3 regions of the Planococcus rifietoensis genome follow, and region 2 is predicted to be linked to each of the others. Evidence: riboswitches for the same ligand, from Rfam matches in the RefSeq annotation. Region 2 holds a riboswitch; each other region holds the start of a gene.
What was found. A riboswitch is a leader RNA that binds a small molecule or an ion and turns the genes downstream of it on or off. The one in region 2 is predicted to bind S-adenosylmethionine.

Region 1 (6,543 bases), 1.2 Mb from region 2:
TCGTCGGATAACGTGATGAGCCCGGATTCATCGAGCAAGAGGAGTGCACGGCCCATGTTGGTTGCTTCATTCGGCATCGCGATTTGGGCGCCTTCTGGAAGTTCTTCGATCGATTCGTATTTATCGGAATACAAGCCCATCGGCGCAATGACGGTAGAGCCGATCGGCACGATGTCGACATTATGCTCTTCGACAAACTCATCGAAATACGAGATGGTCTGGAAGGCATTCAAGTCGAGTTCGCCTTCAGCGAGTGCCAAGTTAGGCGCCACATAATCCGAGAACGTGATGATGTCGAGCTCGATGCCTTCTTCAGCGGCTTTGTCGCCGACATAATCCCAAATGGTCGTGTCCGATCCACTGATACCAAGTGTCACTTTCGTGGTTTCGCCGGCTGAGCTATCGTCTCCACATGCGCCGAGAAGCGCGGCAATGCCTGCTGTTGCTAAAAGAGCTGTAATTTTTTTCATGATGAAATCCTCCAATGGGTTTTTAAAGTAGTGGTGCTGGTGAATGAACCACCTTATTGAGTTTGTTTAACGTGAATTAAAGGACTTAGCTCCGGCGTACTCTGCGGGACATGAGGTTGCCGAGTGATTGAACGCCTTGGACAAGGACGACCAGAATGGCAACAGTCAAGAGCATGACCACCGTGTCGAAGCGCTGATATCCGTAAGTGATGGCCAAGTCGCCGAGTCCGCCGCCTCCAATCGCGCCAGCCATTGCGGATGCGCCGATCAAGCCGACGATAGCGATGGTCAATGCGAGGACAAGGGAGCTGAGCGCTTCCGGGATAAGGAAGCGGAAAATGATCTGGCCGGGAGAAGCGCCCATCGCCTGGGCTGCTTCGATGACGCCTTTATCGACTTCGAGCAATGAATTCTCGATGAGTCGGGCGATGTAAGGCCCAGCATAAAATACCAATGGCACGATGGCTGCGGCTGTGCCGATCGATGTGCCGACAATGATGCGCGTTAGTGGAATGATGGCGACCATCAAGATGATGAACGGAACCGAACGGAAGATATTGATGACGATGTTCAATACGTTAAATACGGCTTCATTTTCGAGCAGGTGGCCTTTTCGTGTGACGACCAGCAAGATGCCGAGCGGCAAGCCGATGAAGAGCGAGAAAACGAATGATGCACCCGTCATGTAAAGCGTCTCCCATAAAGCTTCTAGAATTTGCGATTGATCAACCTGCATGTTGCTGCACCTCCTCTACTTGGATGTTATCGTTTCGGATCGAGGCGAGTGCGCGGTCGATTTCTGCATGAGCGCCGTCGAACTCCACAATCAAGTTGCCGTATGGAATGCCTTGAAGTTCTGTAATGTTGCCGAACAAAACATTCAAATCGAGCTGGAATTCGCGTGAAACCCGTGACATGAATGGCTGGCCGACTGAATTCCCGGTAAACTGCACCCGGTAGATTGGGCGTGTCCCGTCGTTGTGGCGGATTTGCTCAAGGAGCGAATCTGGCAATTCATCGTTCATGACAGAACGGACGAAACGTTTCGTCGTCGCGTGCTGGGGATTGGTAAACACTTCAAATACGCTGCCTTGTTCGATGACACGTCCTTCTTCGAGAACGGCCACTTTGTCGCAGATTTCCCGGATGACGCCCATCTCGTGGGTGATGAGCAAGATGGTGATGTTGTATTCCTGGTTGATGCGGCGCAGCAGATCCAGGATGGACTGGGTCGTCTGCGGGTCGAGCGCTGACGTTGCTTCATCGCATAGCAGTATGGACGGGTTGGTGGCGAGTGCTCTTGCAATGCCGATGCGCTGCTTTTGCCCGCCGGATAATTGATCCGGGTATTTTTTCGCTTGGTCGGCAAGCCCGACAAACTCCAATAGTTCCGCCACTTTTCGGTCAATTTCCGCTTTTGGTGTCTTGGCGAGAATCAGCGGCATCGCGATATTATGGTGTACGGTTTTCGAGTTCAGCAAATTGAAATGCTGGAAGATCATGCCGATGTCTTTTCGTGTATCGCGGATTTTGCGTGCGCTTAAAGTGGAAATGTCCTCTCCATGGATGAGCACGCGTCCTGTTGATGGGCGCTCGAGCAAATTCACCGTGCGGATCAACGAGCTTTTCCCTGCGCCGCTAAATCCGATGACGCCGTAAATTTCCCCGGTCTCGACGGTCAAATCAATGCCGTTGAGCGCATGGACTTCTTGCTTGCCGGATACGTAAGTTTTCTTGACTGCTTCAAATTGAATCATGGTGTCCCTCCTGTGGCTGCAAATAACGATTCGAATGAGTGCGAACGAACACTTTCTTGAAATAACAACAAAAAGCCCTCTTTTTTCTTATACGCAAGAAAAAAGAGGGCTCCAAAATATGAAACCATCTCATTCTCATCTTCCAAATGCCGAAGCATTTGCAGGAATTAGCACAGTTTTCGCTGATTTGCGAATCTGCTGCCGAAACGTCATAGGGCCTGTCCCTCGATTTCTCTGGATAAGAAAGTGATGTAAGCTATTCAATTCGTGATTCCTACTCTATTTCGAAATAGCGAAAAAGTCAACAGCTTTGACGTAGTTTTTTTTCGGGAGATAAGCTACTTATAGTAGTTAAAATTTTTAGAAAAATATCCTTGACTTTAACCAGGGCTGTCCTCTATACTTTTCCACAAGCAAAAAAATAACTGAATACTCTTATCACGAGAGGCGGAGGGAATAGGCCCTACGATGCCCGGCAACCAACAGGCTCATGTCTGGAAAGGTGCTAAATCCTACAGCGCGCATTTGCGTCGCTGAAAGATAAGAGGAGGCAAATCCGTATATAACGGCCCTCTTCTTTCTGAAGAGGGTCTTTTTGTGTCCTCCTCATACCGAACAAAACTATTACAAAAAACAGGAGGAATTGACAATGACAAACTTCAAACCAGAAACTCTTCTATTACACGGTGGCCAAGAACCAGATCCAGTGACTGGCGCTCGCGGCGTACCGGTCCATAAAACGACTTCTTATGTATTCAAAGATACCGAGCACGCACAAAACCTATTTGGCTTGAAAGAGACAGGCAATATCTATTCGCGCATCATGAATCCAACAGTTGATGTGTTCGAACAGCGCGTCGCACTTCTTGAAGGCGGGACCGCTGCAGTGGCTTTGTCATCAGGAATGGCAGCCATTGCATTCTCAGTATTGAATGTAGCTGAAGCGGGAGATGAAATCATTGCTGATAGCAACCTATACGGTGGAACTTACAATTTATTCGCCAACACATTGCCGCGCTACGGCATTAACGTAAAATTCGTCGATGCCACCGATCCTGAAAATTTCCGTGCAGCGATTACCGACAAGACGAAAGCCTTGTTCGGTGAAATCATCGGAAATCCAAGCTTGAACGTGTTCGACGTCGAGCGGGTAGCTAATATCGCCCATGAAAACGGGGTTCCGCTGTTGATCGATAATACATTCGCATCGCCTTTCGTCAGCAACCCGATCGAATTCGGTGCAGACGTGGTCATCCATTCCGCTACGAAATGGATCGGCGGGCACGGAACGACAATCGGCGGCGTAGCGGTTGATGCCGGACGGTTCAACTGGGACAATCCGCGCTTCCCGAATTACACGGAGCCGGATGAAACCTACCATGGCATCCGTTTCGGAATTGATGTGCCGGAAGCGGCATTCGCGACGAAATTACGCGTCCAGCTATTGCGCGATTTCGGCCCGTCGCTCAGTGCGGACAGCGCCCATGCACTGCTTCAGGGACTTGAAACCTTGCATCTGCGGATTCCACGCCACGCGACGAATGCGCAAAAGGTCGCTGAATATTTGAAAGACCATCCGCAAGTCGAGTGGGTCAATTACCTTGGCCTCGAAGGACATCCATCCAAAGCACTTGCTGATAAATATTTGAAAGACAGCTATGGTTCGATCGTCAACTTCGGCATCAAAGGCGGACGGGAAGCCGGCCGCAAAGTAATCGATGGCGTTAATTTATGGTCGCACGTGGCGAATGTCGGTGATGCCAAATCATTGATCATCCACCCGGCGTCAACAACTCACCAGCAATTGACAGCAGAAGAACTGAAAAATTCAGGCGTTACGGAAGAATTGATCCGTTTGTCTGTAGGATTGGAAAACCACGAAGATTTAATCGCTGATTTGGAGCAAGCGATCCAAGCGGCAGTACTCGAGAACGCGTAAGGAGGGATTCGGATGACGACAGTATCCATCGGCCAGCTAAAACTTGAATCAGGTCAACTATTGCGCGAAGTGGAATTGGCGTATGAACGCGTCGGAGACAGTTCTGCGCCGGCGATTCTGGTTTGCCATGCGCTGACGGGCGATCAATATGCAGTGGGAACTGCAGATCAACCAGGCTGGTGGGCAGGGCTGATCGGCCCAGGAAAAGCGGTGGATACCGGGCAGTTCCAAGCCATCACGTTCAATGTACTCGGCGGCTGCAACGGTTCGACCGGCCCGCTTTCGATCAACCCGGAAACCGGTGAACCTTACCGAGCGTCATTTCCTGAACTGACCATCCGGGACATGGTGAGAGCGGAACGAAAAGCCCTGGAAGCTTTGGGCATCAACCATTTGGCAGCGGTGATCGGCGGTTCGCTCGGTGGCATGAAAACCTTGGAATGGGCAAAGCTCTATCCAGAGTTTCTGGATACGGCCATTGCACTTGCCGTAACGCCATATTATGGAGATTATGGTGTGGCATTCAATCACATCGGCATCCAGGCAATCGAAAACGATCCCGAGTTCCAATCAGGCAATTATCATCCGGAAACCAGGCTGAAAGGATTCGAAATCGCGCGCATGGCCGGCATGGTGACATACCGGAGCAGTCAATTATTCAATGGCCGCTTCGGCCGTTCGCGCTGCGGGGAAGAATTTGAAGTTCAATCCTATTTGGATTACCAGGGGCGTAAATTGGCAGGACGCTTTGACCCGAATAGTTATCTCATTTTGCTGAAAGCCATGAACACACACGATGTGGAAGAGGCGGAATTAGCCGCAGAGCTGTTATCGATTTCCTATAGCCACGATTTATTGTACCCGGGAGAATTGATGATTCCTTGGGTCGAAAATCAACCGAATGCGAAATGGGAGAAAATCGAAACGGATTTTGGCCACGACGGATTTTTGGTGGAATTTGAGAAATGGGCCCATCATGTACAAGCCCAGTTGCAGAAAACGGTGAATGCCAAAAGCCATGTATTAGCATAAACTTGTTCATCAAAAAAAGATCGAAGCCTAAATGGCTCCGATCTTTTTTGCGTTTCGTCAATCCTCGTCTTTAATATCGATATCATCAGGGATTGGCGTAGCGCGCCACTCTTCCAGCTCCAGTTTGGCAACTTCCAGCTGTTGGAAATGGCTTTCGAATTGGGAGGTGTTGATCAAGTATTGTTCTCCGTCATGGACTGCGCGAATCCGGCCTTCAAGTACGTAGCGGTTGACTTGCTCTTCCGGCATCGACAAAAAAACGGCAGTTTCCGGGACTGTCATATACATGCGATCGCCTCCTCTTTTTCTTTCTATTATAAAGCTATTTGAACCCTATCTCAAACCATCCGTGCCGTGGTATGTTTAGAAGAGTGGACGAATTTTCCATAATCTAGTACAAGCATGGGCGTTTTCCAGCTATGCTTTAAAACATATAAAACTTTACAGAGAGAAAGCGGTGGAAACTGATGCAAATGAAAGCATACATATGGGTATTATTCGCGGCAATGCTTTGGGGAACGACAGGGACAGCGCAGACTTTTCTAGTGGGAGAAGCCCATCCGTTGACAATCGGGGCAGCGCGCCTTGCAATCGGCGGTTTTGGCCTTCTAATCTTTGTGTGGATTTCAGGCCAGTTAAAGGGCGCACAAATTCCGTGGCTTTGGGTCGGGCTTTCGGCATTGTGCATGGCCTTGTTCCAGCCGTTCTTTTTTTCGGCCGTCCAATTGACGGGAGTTGCGATCGGAACCGTCGTGGCAATCGGTAGTGCACCCGCTTTTTCGGGAATATTGGAAGCGCTCATCTTGAAGCGCAAGCCCGATCGCGTATGGGTATTTTCAAGCGTCTTATCGGTCGTCGGCTGTATTTTGCTTTTTGCGAACCGAGACAGTTATATCGTCGATCCACTCGGCGTGTTGCTGGGCTTGCTAGCAGGATTGGCGTTTGCAGGATACGCCATGTTCAGCAAGAATGTCTTAGGCCTCATGGAAGTCGTGCCTGCAGTTGCGGTGGTTTTTTCGCTTAGCGGTCTCGGTTTAGTACCGTTCCTGTTTTTCCTGGATATCGGCTATTTAGCGTTGCCGCAAAACTTGGTGATAGTGGCTTATTTAGGCCTTGCTGCAACGAGCCTCGCTTATTTATTGTTTTCGAGCGGATTGAAAGCCATTCCTTCCTCTTCTGCGGTCACTCTATCATTGGCAGAGCCGCTGACAGCTTCTGTATTGGGAGTTGCTGTAGTCGGTGAAGCGTTAAGCGGACAGTCTTGGATTGGGGTCGTTTTGTTGATTGGCGGCATTGCACTGCTCGCATTCGGCAAAAACCGCAAAGCTTAAGAATTTCTTCAGAA
Region 2 (6,543 bases):
ACCGTGGTTACCAGTCTCCTTACATGGTGACGGATTCCGATAAAATGGAAGCGGTTCTTGAAAACCCGTTTATCCTTGTCACTGACAAGAAAATCGGCAACATCCAGGAAATCCTTCCAGTGCTTGAGCAAGTCGTTCAGCAAAGCAAACCGCTCCTCATCATCTCTGAAGATGTTGAAGGCGAAGCGTTGGCAACACTTGTCGTGAACAAATTGCGCGGCACATTCAATGCAGTGGCTGTTAAAGCTCCTGGCTTCGGCGACCGCAGAAAAGCGATGCTCGAAGACATTGCAGCTTTGACTGGCGCTGAAGTGATCACAGAAGACCTCGGTCTTGACTTGAAATCCACAAACATCGCACAACTTGGACGCGCAGCGAAAGTCGTTGTCTCTAAAGACAACACGACAATCGTTGAAGGCAATGGCGATTCCGAGAAAATCATCGCTCGCGTGGCGCAAATCCGCAGCCAATTGGAAGAAACAACTTCTGAATTCGACCGCGAAAAACTGCAGGAGCGCCTCGCGAAACTTGCTGGCGGCGTTGCAGTCATCAAAGTCGGCGCAGCAACTGAAACAGAATTGAAAGAGCGTAAATTGCGCATCGAAGACGCATTGAATGCAACACGCGCAGCGGTTGAAGAAGGTATCGTGGCAGGCGGCGGTACAGCGCTTATCAATGTCTACAACCAAGTGGCGGAAGTTGCAGCTCAGCACGAAGGCGACGTCGCGACAGGCGTCAACATCGTTCTTCGCGCACTTGAAGAGCCGGTTCGCCAAATCGCAACGAACGCTGGCCTTGAAGGCTCGATCATCGTTCACCGCCTGAAAACGGAAGAAGTTGGCATCGGCTACAACGCAGCAACAGGCGAATGGGTCAACATGCTTGAACAAGGCATCGTAGATCCAACGAAAGTGACGCGTTCTGCATTGCAAAACGCAGCATCTGTTGCAGCTATGTTCTTGACGACTGAAGCAGTTGTCGCCGACATCCCTGAACCAGCAGGACAAGGTGGCGGCATGCCTGATATGGGCGGCATGGGCGGCATGATGTAAGTCATCAGCCCATTTAGAAAAATCCCCTCTCACATAATGTGAGAGGGGATTTTTTGTGTTTGAATCACAAGGGCAATGAATTCTACTTCCTTGAAGTATACTGAAAAACCGGATCCATCAACTCAAACTCATAGCTCTCACTATTGACCTTCCCGAGAACTTTTTCACTATCGTAAAGCTCAAGCATAAACTGTGCCATCTCTTTTGCGGTATGGAACTTTTGCACATTGTCGCCATAGCTGAAGTCATCAAGTTCCCGCGCCGTTTTCACGAATTCGGTTTCGGTCATGGATGGCGCGAGTATTTTAACTTTCAACCGAGCTCCGTTATCCTGCAGTTCCTGGGCAAGGCCTTCTGTAAATGCGCTCACGTAAAATTTGGTCGCAGCGTATGTAACGGCATTTGGCACGAGTCTGTAGCCTAAGTCAGATGATACGTTGATGAGCTGTGCGCCTTCTTGGTCCGCGTAGTCGCGTACATAAAGAGTGGAAAGCGTGGTGAGTGCTTCAACATTTACGCGCAGCATCTTTTCCGTTTTAGTTACATCCTGCTCAGCGACGGTAGCACTGTTTCCGAAGCCGGCGTTGTTGACGAAGGTTTCAATATCGTATTCTTTGAGGCTTTCGTATAGTGCATGGACCTGCTCGCTTTCGGATAGGTCGGTGGGTTTGATGACGACGTCCAGCTCAGAGTTCATGCTTTGAATCTTCTCTTTAAGATTATTGAGCTCGGCTTCCCTTCTTGCCACAAGAATAAGGTTTTTGCCGCGTGTCGCAAAAGCCAGTGCCGCTTCATATCCGATTCCTGAGCTGGCGCCTGTGATTACCGTGTACTTCATGTGAATCCCTCCATTGAAATGAATAGATAGCAAGTGTACAGAAACAATGAAACTCTCATGAGATTGTGCTGGTTCCTGAAGTGGAAGAAACATCATTTTATAAACTGAGAATTTCTTAGATTATTTGGAATTATGAGAGTTCTTAAATGAAGATTATACACTATTTTTCTACCAGCAAAGGAATTATAAAACTTATATATTTAATGGAAACTCCGCAAGCTGGACATGATGCACAGGAGGATGAAGTCCGTTATCTACAATGAATCGAAAAGGTGATCACCTTTTCTACAATCAAAAAAATAATGGATTATTTTAGTATTTGGAGAAGCGTTCGCTCGACTCCTGTGGATCAGCGAGACGACCGAGACCCCGCAAGAAGCGAAGCGACTGAGGAGGCTTGGGCGCGAGCCCACGGAAAGCGAGCGATAAGCTTCGGAAAATACGACTTCTTAACTTTCTCTACAGCCTAAAAATCCTTTCCACACTGTGAAAAGGATTTTTTTAATGAATTGATCTTCAAACAAGCTATTGCCATGAAATCAAAGCTCTGCTATTGTATTAATCATATCAAATTACTCGGCATTGATTCTGAGTACATAATTTCTTATCCAGAGAAGTGGAGGGACTGGCCCTTTGAAGCTTCGGCAGCGGAACAGATTGGATGCCCAATTTGAAACTGTGCCAAATCCAGCAGGTGCTGCTAAGCATTTGAGAGATGAGAAGAGCCGGACGGTGAGCCTCTCTTCTTTTTTTATGAAGAGGGGCTTTTTCTATTGGGCGGCAAGGATTATAGCGTTTCATTCGAAATAAAAAAGACTAAGGAGAGATGGCAGATGAACAAGCGTTGGATTGGTGTGTTGGGGATTTCTGGGTTACTACTTGCAGGATGCGGCGATAGCGGGGAAGCTTCAGGGGAGGACAAGAAAGAAGTGCGTGTCGGCTTTGGCGTCGGGACGTATGAGCAGCAATTCAAGGAAGGGATCTTGCCTATTTTGGAGGAGAAAGGGTATAAAGTGGATACAACAACTTTTTCCCAAAACATGCAGTTGAATCCGGCGATGCAGGAAGGCTCGATCGATGCGAGCATTTTCCAGAGCACGGCGTATATGGAAGGGATCAACGAGGAATTGGGCATGGACATGACGGGGATCGCTTTTGTGCCGAGCGCGCCTCAAGGCTTGTATTCGGTGCATCATCAATCCTTGGATGAGGTAAAGGACGGCTCGACTGTCGGCTTGCCGAACGATCCGGTCAACCAGGAACGCGCAGTACGCATCTTGGAGGAACTCGGATGGGTGACGGTGTCAGATGATGCAGGCGTGACGGATTTTAATTTGAACGCAGTAGAAAATGCCGATTATGATCTCGACTTGAAAGTCTTAGACCCAGCGCAGATCCTGGTGTCGCTACAGGATATCGATTTTGGCGTCGTTAACGGCAATTATATTGCCAATGCGCCGGACCGCAAGATAACGGATGCGTTGAAAATCGAGAATACGCCCGAACAGCATCGGATTGTGGTGACGATCGAAGAAGAAAACGCGGATACTCAGTGGGCGAAAGATTTGAAAGACGCTTACGAATCCGAGGAATTCCAGGAATATATCGAGTCGAATGAGCAGTACGACGGCTTCATTTTGACGGAGGAATGGACGCAATAGATAGGAGATAGGTGAAGAATGATGGATATCTTAAAAGCGAAGACATTTGAAGAACGCATGGACATATTGAAGGAAACAGTCGCGCCGTTTACGGAACGGGCCGCGCACAACGATTTGGAACGAAAATTTCCATTTGAGAATTTTGAGGAACTGAAAGCGATCAATTACCCCGCGTTGACGATTCCGAAAGAATACGGCGGAGCGGGCATTTCTTTGTCTGAGTTGCTGCGCTATCAGGAAGCAATTAGCCGCGCGGACGGGTCGACGGGATTATCGATCGGCTGGCATATGGGCATCGTTCAAGATTTGGGCGAGACCGGTAAATGGGACGAATCGGTGCTTGAAGCTTTATTCGATGACATTAAAGCACGCGGCGCCTTGATCAATAATTGCGCGACCGAAAAGCAGACCGGCAGCCCGACAAGAGGCGGAAAGCCGTCGACCACAGCCAGAAAAGTTGGCGGTTCGTGGGTCATTGATGGACGCAAATCGTTCACGTCGATGGCGCCGGTATTGGATTACTTCAACGTGACCGCTGTGATTGAAGAGACCGGAGAAGTCGGCTACTTTCTCATTCCGCGGTCGGCTGACGGTATAGCAATCGACGAAACCTGGGATAGCGTAGCGATGACCGGTACCGGAAGCCACGACTTGGTATTGACGAATGTCCATGTGGAGGAAAAAGCTTTGGTTGAAATCAGCGTGCCCGGGAAAAAGCAACCAGCGGGATGGCTGCTGCATATTCCGGCGTGCTACCTTGGGATCGCCCAAGCGGCACAGGATTACGCGATCCATTTTGCGCAAGATTATTCACCGAATAGCTTGAACGGGCCGATCATCGAGCTGCCGAACGTGAAACAAAAGATCGGCCAAATCGAATTGGAGTTGCAGCGGGCGCGGCATTTTCTTTATTCCGTCGCGAAACAATGGGATGAATCGGACGACGAACAGCGCTCGCAGATGGCTGCGGAACTCGGGGCCGTGAAAGTCGCGGTGACGAATTCAGCTGTCGATATCGTGGATCTGGCGATGCGCGTCGCAGGTGCACACAGCCTGTCGGAAAAATCGCCTTTGCAGCGCTATTACCGCGATGTGCGGGCGGGGCTTCACAACCCGCCGATGGAAGACATGCTCATTCCGTCGCTTGCAGATTTTGCGATTGGCAAAGCGAAATCGAAACAACCGGTTAAATAGGTGAAGGGCCGCGGATCTTCAGGGATCCGCGGCTTTTTCCTTTTTATAATTGGAAAGAAATAACGGATATAAGTGCAAATTATGTCGGCGCTTACATTAATTTTTCCTTATGTGACATCTGTCACTAGCCGCTATGGCCGCGCCTCCTGTACGTTAACAAGAGCAGACAACTGCTTCCGATATGGAATTCGCATCTAGAGGGGAATTTTTAGAATGAAAAAAATCGCATGGATCACGGATACAGCAGCGCAATTGGATGATGCATTCATCCAAAGGCATAATGTCTATGTATTGCCCCTTAGTGTCGTGTTTGACGACGGGTCGTACCGCGAGTCGATCGACCTGACGCAGGGAGAATTTTACGATAAATTACGAGCGGCGAAAGTGTCGCCAAAAACTTCACAGCCGGCCATTGGCGAAATGATGGCTTTATATGAAAAACTGCAGGCGGAAGGCTATGATTTTGCGGTGGCACTTCATTTGTCGAGCGGCCTGTCCGGCACATTCGACAGCGCGCAATCAGCTGCCGAGATGGCGGATTTTAAAGTGTATCCAGTCGACTCGAAAATCGGTTCGTTCCCGATGGGGAAAATGATCGAAATCGGCAATGAATTGTTCGCAGCCGGTAAAGAACCGGAAGAAGTCGTGGAGACCATCAATCAATTAACTACCAAATCGCATCTATCGTTCATTCCATCGAGTTTGAACCAATTGCATAAAAGCGGACGTGTGTCAGGGACGCAGGCGTTTCTCAGCAATATTCTCAACATCAAAGTGGTCATCACTTTCGTTGACGGCGTCACGACAATGAAAGAAAAAGTCCGTTCGAACAAGCGCGCCAAGGAAAGCGTCAATTCAGCCTTGCGCGCGGATATGGAAACTGGCATGGTGCCGGAAGTGGCGGTCATTCATTGCAATAATGAAGCCGGTGCGGAAGCGTGGAAAAATGAATTGATGAAGGAATTTTCGGGACTTAAAGTGGACGTCATCCCATTGAGCGTCTGTGTGGGCGTCCATGCCGGAGAAGGCACGACCGGCTTGAGCTGGGTCAGTTATTAAATCAGGAAAAATCACCATGAACCTTGGATGGGCTGCGTATTCATGCGCTGTCATCCGGGGTTTTTGTTGTTTTACTGTCTTTGAAGAAAGCTTCACGGGCTGCCATTCTATGTTAAACTTTAATAAATATAGTTAAATATTGGCTATTAACACGTATTGTTAGATTAATTTATCAAAAGAAAGCGAACAATAAATCTGACACTAATTGAGGTGCGTAATGATGGTGACATTTCGGGAATTGGAAATGTATAAGAATTTTGACGAACTGGCGGAAGATGTGATCGATTTGGCGAAAGAGATTTTGCCGGATCAATTGTTTTACTTGAGCTCCATCAGCGAAGCCCAGCAACTAATCTTGAAGCATTCGCCGAACGATACGGCGATCCCCATAGCGGAGGGCTTGGTGTTGAATTTGGAGGATTCGCTGTGCAGCCGCATCGATTTCAAGACCAAGCAGCCATTGGTCTATGAGGACGTCAAAGACGGGCATGCATTGGGAGCGTTTGAGGAGAAGCTCGAAGCGGCCAATGTGCGCTCGTATTTGGGCTTGCCGATTTCCTTCATTAATGGGGAGCGGTTCGGCACTTTATGTGCGGTGAACGATGAAAAAAGCCAGTTCGATACAAAAAGCATCACTTTATTGCAGCGGATTGTGCGGATGTTCACTTATTACTTGGATCTCGAGCGCTTTGCATACCGGGATTCGCTGACGGAGCTGTACAATCGCCATTTCCTCACG
Region 3 (6,543 bases), 1.7 Mb from region 2:
TTGACCATCGACAATCTCGTCTTATCGCCCAATAGCTTCAGCACCATGCTCGCTTTGTCAATTTCTATTTCGCGCGCTTTCACTTCCATCGGATGATTCCCCCCGCTTCTATACTTAGGTCTGGTTAAATACTGTAATGCCAAATACAGCATATCAGCATATACTTATATGTTCAAGCAGTGATCTGGATGATAAAACATATGCAACACGTATTTCCATAGAAAAAAGGAGCGGCATGTTCCCGCTCCTTAGTGGCCGATTCTTTTCTTCAGTGATGATGATGCCCTGCCGCTTCAGCCTCTTCTTGCCCTTGGCAGCGAATCGAGTCGTCATGTGGGTGGTCTTCATTTTCCAATTGGACGGTGACATGGCCGATTTTCAGCTCCAACAGCGCATGTTCAATATCCCTAAGCACTTGCTGGCTGTCTTTGAACGAGATATGTTCTTTGACGACTACATGTCCCGACATGGCATTTTTTCCGCTCGTGATGCTCCATACATGCAAGTCATGAATGCTTTTCACCGCAGGCAACGCTTCGATTGTCTGCGCTACTTGCTCCAGGTCGACATTTTTTGGTGTCCCTTCCATCAAGACATGCACCGCTTCTTTCGTCACGCGCCAACCGCTGATCAAGACGAGGATAGCGACAACCACACTCGCCAGCGGATCTGCCCATGCCCACCCGAAGAAAATGATCAAAAGGGCTGCCGTAATCGCGCCGACCGAGCCAAGCAAATCACTTAAGACATGCAAAAAAGCGGCACGGAGATTCAAGTTTTCTTTCGTATCTCCGCCGCGCATCAAAATCCACGCGACGAGGATATTGACGAGCAAGCCGATGACCGCGATAGCCAACATTCCTGAAGTAGCAATTTCCGGTGGATCTGAAAACCGGTGGTAGGCTTCATAGAAAATATAAAGTGAAATCAAGACGAGCGTCACTCCGTTAAAGACTGCCGCTAAAATTTCAAAACGTTTATAGCCGTAAGTCTTCATTTGGTCGGCTGCTTTTTCGCCAATGGAAAAAGCCAGGTAGCCAACACCCAGCGAAATGGAATCGCTCAGCATATGGCCGGCATCAGCCAGCAGCGCTAGGCTGTTCGTCAAATATCCGCCGACCGCCTCGACCACCATATAACTGGTGATGATCAAAAAGGCGATCAGCAATGTTTTTTTATTGCGGCTATGCGAATGATCATGTGATGATCCCATCGCCAACACCTCCACTGCAGCTTTTAATAATCCTTTTCTCTAAATGTATTCCCGAAAAATCACCAGATATCCTATGGAAAACGAAACAAACATCCAGTCACCAGGCTTCCTAACCATAAAAAAACCGGCTCCCATGGCCGGTTTCATCACTGATTTTCTGAGGCTGTTGTCAGGACGGATTCCAGTGATGCTTCAAAACGCAAATTCATTTCCCGTTTCAACAGATGCAATTTTTGGGCATGGTCCGGCTTTACGCCGGTGATGACCGCATCGATTCCCATGACGCCCAAGGTCTGCACGAGCGATTCCAGATAACTGACGCCTTCTTGCGTCACCGAACCCATCGCCGTCAAATCGATCACGACCGTTTCGGCTTCGTATTCATAGATGCGCGTGACAATATACGGGCGGATCGCTTCAACTTTTTTCGCATCCAAATTACCGAACAACGGAATGAGCACATAGCCTCCGCCGATTGCGATGCACGGGGCGGAAAGTTCACGCACTTTATCCAGCAGCGCATCCGACCGTTCTTTTTCCTTGAGCAATTCATAATCCGTTTCTTTCAAGCGGCCCCGCAAGCGAATCAATTGAGCCGTGATGGCAGCCATTTGGTCATCTTTTGGCACCAGTACAAGATTCAGTGAAAAGTCGCTATCCCAGCGGTAATAGACGTCCGCCAAGAAGAAGCCAGCTGCTGTGGTGAAATTCAATTCGATAGGTTTTTTGCTGCCGCGTGTTTTCAGCAAGCGTTCCGCTTTGGCGTGGCTGCCTTCATCGAGTAATTCAAAAAATCTTTTTGGTTTTCCGAAAAGCTGTTCTGCCTCTTGGGAATAATCGACGACCGCAAAGCTATTGTTTAATTGAAAAGCCGGAAGCGGCCATTCAGCCAGTGGAGAGCGTGTCATCGTTCGACCCCTTTCCAGTGCGGATCCATTCCCTGAGCGCACCAAGTTCCCGGACGACGACCGCTCCTTTTATACGCAAATCAGCAAAGCTCGACAAAGTGACGGCCCTGCCGCCAATCAGGACGGCTGGATTTGAGTCCACCTTAGAGAAAGCTTCGGCGTAGGTTTTCAAAACCGGCAAGCGGTGTGCAAGTGCACCCGACAATGCAACAACATCGGGCTGCCATTCACCGGCCAATTCGAGTGCTGAATCGAGCGGCAAATTCGGTCCCATATAGCGGACATCATAGCCCTCTTCACGGAACATCGCCGCGACCATCTTAAGTCCGATATAATGCTCTTCGCCTTCTGGGCCAAAGATCATCGCTTTTTTACGGCCATCCTTATCTTTATTGCGCAGCTCCGTAGCGGACAAGACAAAATCGCAAACAGCGGTTGCCAAGTGCTCTTCCGCTACCGATATTTCATTTTGTTCCCATAATTCCCCGATGCGGTACATCGCCGGCGTCAGAAGTTCGCCGTAGAGCTGTTCATGTGAATGGCTTTCCAGGAAAGCCTGGACATATTTTAAAGCTTCCTCTTCCTGCCCCTGCAGGAAAAGATCCGAAAGCTGTGTTGACTCGTTCATTTGATCAGCCCCTTTTATGTGGAGGGAGCTCCAATAACCGGACTGCGCGATCGAGGCAGCCCCGCATGAAATCTCCTTGCGTTGTTTCGGTATAGCGCGGCACAATTTCGATAAGCCGCTGAAAATTATCGATGATGAGCGCAGTTTCGACATTGCGGCTCACGAGCACCGTCTCGAGCCAGAGTGCATAGTCTAGAAAGGATTGCTCGCTTTGCAGCTCCCACGCGGTTTCGAGGTAATCCAAGTGGTGATGATTGTCTTTGACGGTATGTTCATATCCCTTATCGCCGAAACGTTCCCATAAATTCGGGTACGCTTCGTATATACCGTCTGCCGTGTCGGTCGCGATTTGCTGTTTTTGTTTCTGGTTCATTCGGCCACCACTTCGTATTGATGGACTTTCGGGACGATGCCCGCGAGTTCCTGGTCTGGATAATTCTTCTCCAAATCATGGATTTCCTTGAACTCCTGGCTCTTGACCCAGTTCATGTAGGCTTGTTTGGATTGCCATTCCAAGTGGACGGTCAATTCATGGCGCTTTTTCGTGTTTTGGATCAGCCGGAATGAAGTGAAGCCTTCCGCCTGGTCTACACGGCGCGATCGTTTTTGGTATATTTCTATGACGTCTTGCACTTTATCTTCAGGCACAATGACGGTCGATGTGACGATGTACATAATTCAGAACCCCTTTGCAACTAGCTTTGTATAAGCTGGGCAGGATAAAAGTATACCTCAGCATACCATTTCAGCTTCCGGAATAAAAGCGAGCGACTCTGGGACATTTATAAGACTATTTTCAATATTCCGCTTGTGTTTCGAAAGTAATTGCCGTATGATGGAAAACATCAACCAACCACAACTATATAAAATGATTCTTATCGAGAGAGATGGAGGGATTTGGCCCTGTGAAGTCTCAGCAACCGGACGTGTTTGTCACGGTGCTAATTCCAATAGGTGAAGCCTAGTAGATGAGAAGATAGCATATACGGCAGGGGCTTTCTTCTTATCATAGAAGAAAGCCCCTGCTTTTTGATTTGAAAGGATGAGGATCATGACACAACATAGCTTAGAAACACGCCTGGTACAACTCGGCAACCGCAGCGACCAACGCACCGGGGCGGTCAATCCCCCGATTTATCTTTCTACCGCCTACGAACACGAAGGCCTTGGCAAATCCACAGGCTATGATTATACACGGACGAAAAATCCGACACGCCAGCTTCTCGAAGAAGGGATCGCGAATTTAGAAGGCGGCGACGCAGGCTTTGCCTGCAGTTCTGGAATGGCCGCGATCCAGCTGGTCCTCTCCCTGTTCCGTCCGAACGATGAAATTTTGCTTCCTGAAGATATTTATGGCGGCACCTACCGCCTGCTGGAACAATATGAAGAGAAATACCATATCCGCCCCGTTTACGATTCCTTCATCGATCCGAAAACAGCTGAAGCGAAAATCACTGACAAGACAAAAGCGATTTTCATTGAAACCCCAACCAACCCATTGATGCAGGAGATCGATTTGGAATTGTATGCACAATTGGCGAAACGCCACAAGCTTTTGCTGATCGTCGACAATACCTTTTTGACGCCCTTTCTCCAGCAGCCGCTCGCAATCGGCGCCGATATCGTGCTCCATAGCGCCACCAAATACATCGGCGGCCATAACGATGTGCTTGCTGGGCTAGTCGCCGCAAAAGGCGAGGATTTATGCGAGCAGCTTTTCAACGCCCATAACTCAGCCGGCGCAGTGCTGTCGCCGCTCGATTCCTGGCTGTTGATCCGCGGCTTGAAAACCTTGCCGCTGCGCATGCGCCAGCACGAAGCGAACGCTAAAGAACTCGCCCGTTTTCTGGAAACTCAAGAGACCGTGACAGACGTACTATACCCTGGAAAAGGCGGCATGCTGTCGTTCCGCCTGCGCGAAGAACAATGGGTCGGGACATTTCTCGAGAACCTGTCGCTCATCACATTCGCCGAGAGTCTCGGCGGTGTGGAAAGTTTCATCACGTATCCCGCGACGCAGACCCACGCCGATATGCCGGTCGCAGAACGCACGGCACGCGGCGTCTGTAACCGCCTGCTCCGCTTCTCTGTAGGCGTCGAGCAGGCAGAAGATTTGATCGCTGATTTGTCACAAGCCTTGGCCAAACTGGAAAAGGAGGTCGTTTCCCATGAGTGAACGACGCGAGACGAAATTGATCCATTCAGCAGGCATTGATCCATTAACGGGCGCAGTCAATGTGCCGATTTATTTATCATCGACTTTCCATCAGGAAAGCATCGATTCGTTCGGTCCGTTTGATTACAGCCGCTCCGGCAACCCAACGCGCAAATCGCTTGAAGAAACGATCGCCAAACTTGAAGGCGGTGCGCGGGGCTTGGCCTTTTCTTCCGGCATGGCAGCCATCTCATCGGCCTTCATGCTGTTGAAAGCCGGTGATCATGTGCTGGTCTCGGAAGATGTTTACGGCGGCACTTATCGCTTCATTACGGAAGTGCTGGAAAAATTCAAAGTCGATTACACGTTCGTCGACATGACCGACCTTGGCGAAGTAGCCGCAGCGTTCCAGCCGAACACGAAAGTGGTATACATTGAAACGCCTTCCAATCCCGTCATGAAAATTACCGATATCGAAATGGCTGCGAAACTAGCCAAAGCAAACGATGCCATGACTTTCGTCGACAACACGTTCATGACACCGCTATATCAGAATCCGCTCGAACTCGGTGCGGATATCGTGCTCCACAGCGCGACGAAGTTCCTCTCCGGTCATAGCGACATCACCGCTGGCCTTGCGGTAACAAAAGATGCTGGGCTTGGGGAACAATTGGCATTCATCCAAAATACATTCGGATCTGTGCTCGGCGCACAGGATTCCTATACATTGATCCAAGGCATCAAAACGCTCGGCGCCCGCACAAAACAATCCGGCGAGACGACCGCACGCATTGCCGAGTATCTGCATAGGCACCCGCTTGTCGAAGAAGTCTATTATCCCGGCTTCTCGTTCCATCCCGGAAACCCGATCCATAAGCGTCAGGCTAGCCACGCAGGCTGTGTGCTGTCATTCCGCCTAGCAGATAAGGACGCCGCCCGCATTCTCGTAGATGCTTTGGAAATTCCTGTGTTCGCCGTCAGCCTTGGCGCTGTCGAATCGATCCTGTCCTACCCGGCTACAATGTCCCATGCCGCAATGCCGCCCGCTGAACGCGAAAAGCGCGGCATCACCGATGGGGTTCTGCGCTTTTCCGCAGGACTCGAGCATCCCGATGACTTGATCAACGATTTCAGCCAAGCACTCGAAAAAATCGCGATCGCTAAAGGACTGAGTGTCGCTGATTGATCGTGCTCATTCAAAAAGACCGTCCGGCTCGTTATCGAATTGACGAAACCGGACAGTCTTTTTTTCATGCCTTTGTACTTGCCGCTAAACCTAAGAAAGCCTGAATTCCAGGGGGAGGGGAATTCAGGCTTTCTTCTATTTATCATAAGACAATCTGCTGGGCAGGCTCTTTGAGCGATACTTTGGCAACGCCCGTTTCTTCGGCAGCCCTAGAGACTGCTTCGGCGACCGCCTGTGCTACACGCGGGTCGAACGGCTTCGGTATCACATAATCTTCGTGAAGTTCATGGGTGGCGATCAAGGCGGCGATCGCTTCAACCGCTGCGATTTTCATTGCGTCATTGATATCGCTTGCCTGTACATCAAGGGCGCCGCGGAACAACCCGGGAAACGCCAGCACATTATTGACCTGGTTAGCAAAATCGGAACGCCCTGTTCCGATGACCCGCGCAC

Region 1: linked by a shared signal. The riboswitch ahead of AUC31_RS12635 (O-acetylhomoserine aminocarboxypropyltransferase/cysteine synthase family protein) and the one ahead of AUC31_RS01285 (MetQ/NlpA family ABC transporter substrate-binding protein) in region 2 are both predicted to bind S-adenosylmethionine.
Region 3: linked by a shared signal. The riboswitch ahead of AUC31_RS10340 (methionine biosynthesis PLP-dependent protein) and the one ahead of AUC31_RS01285 (MetQ/NlpA family ABC transporter substrate-binding protein) in region 2 are both predicted to bind S-adenosylmethionine.

The regions. Positions count from the first base shown of each region.
Region 1 covers NZ_CP013659.2:2,557,159-2,563,701, reverse strand. Annotated here, with positions in the region: gene AUC31_RS12650 (MetQ/NlpA family ABC transporter substrate-binding protein) at 1-470, opposite strand, end outside; gene AUC31_RS12645 (methionine ABC transporter permease) at 556-1,206, opposite strand; gene AUC31_RS12640 (methionine ABC transporter ATP-binding protein) at 1,196-2,227, opposite strand; SAM riboswitch class I at 2,360-2,472, opposite strand; SAM riboswitch class I at 2,660-2,774, shown strand; gene AUC31_RS12635 (O-acetylhomoserine aminocarboxypropyltransferase/cysteine synthase family protein) at 2,877-4,166, shown strand; gene metX (homoserine O-acetyltransferase MetX) at 4,179-5,198, shown strand; gene AUC31_RS12625 (helix-turn-helix domain-containing protein) at 5,256-5,486, opposite strand; gene AUC31_RS12620 (EamA family transporter) at 5,666-6,529, shown strand.
Region 2 covers NZ_CP013659.2:245,487-252,029, forward strand. Annotated here, with positions in the region: gene groL (chaperonin GroEL) at 1-1,052, shown strand, start outside; gene AUC31_RS01275 (SDR family NAD(P)-dependent oxidoreductase) at 1,135-1,890, opposite strand; SAM riboswitch class I at 2,492-2,612, shown strand; gene AUC31_RS01285 (MetQ/NlpA family ABC transporter substrate-binding protein) at 2,724-3,551, shown strand; gene AUC31_RS01290 (acyl-CoA dehydrogenase family protein) at 3,573-4,745, shown strand; gene AUC31_RS01295 (DegV family protein) at 4,959-5,804, shown strand; gene AUC31_RS01300 (sensor domain-containing diguanylate cyclase) at 6,022-6,543, shown strand, end outside.
Region 3 covers NZ_CP013659.2:2,062,998-2,069,540, forward strand. Annotated here, with positions in the region: gene AUC31_RS10310 (ArsR/SmtB family transcription factor) at 1-89, opposite strand, end outside; gene AUC31_RS10315 (cation diffusion facilitator family transporter) at 269-1,213, opposite strand; gene AUC31_RS10320 (STAS domain-containing protein) at 1,360-2,121, opposite strand; gene AUC31_RS10325 (cobalamin B12-binding domain-containing protein) at 2,099-2,749, opposite strand; gene AUC31_RS17870 (hypothetical protein) at 2,754-3,122, opposite strand; gene AUC31_RS10335 (antibiotic biosynthesis monooxygenase family protein) at 3,119-3,424, opposite strand; SAM riboswitch class I at 3,622-3,724, shown strand; gene AUC31_RS10340 (methionine biosynthesis PLP-dependent protein) at 3,801-4,925, shown strand; gene AUC31_RS10345 (aminotransferase class I/II-fold pyridoxal phosphate-dependent enzyme) at 4,918-6,090, shown strand; gene ystJ (NADP-dependent malic enzyme) at 6,233-6,543, opposite strand, start outside.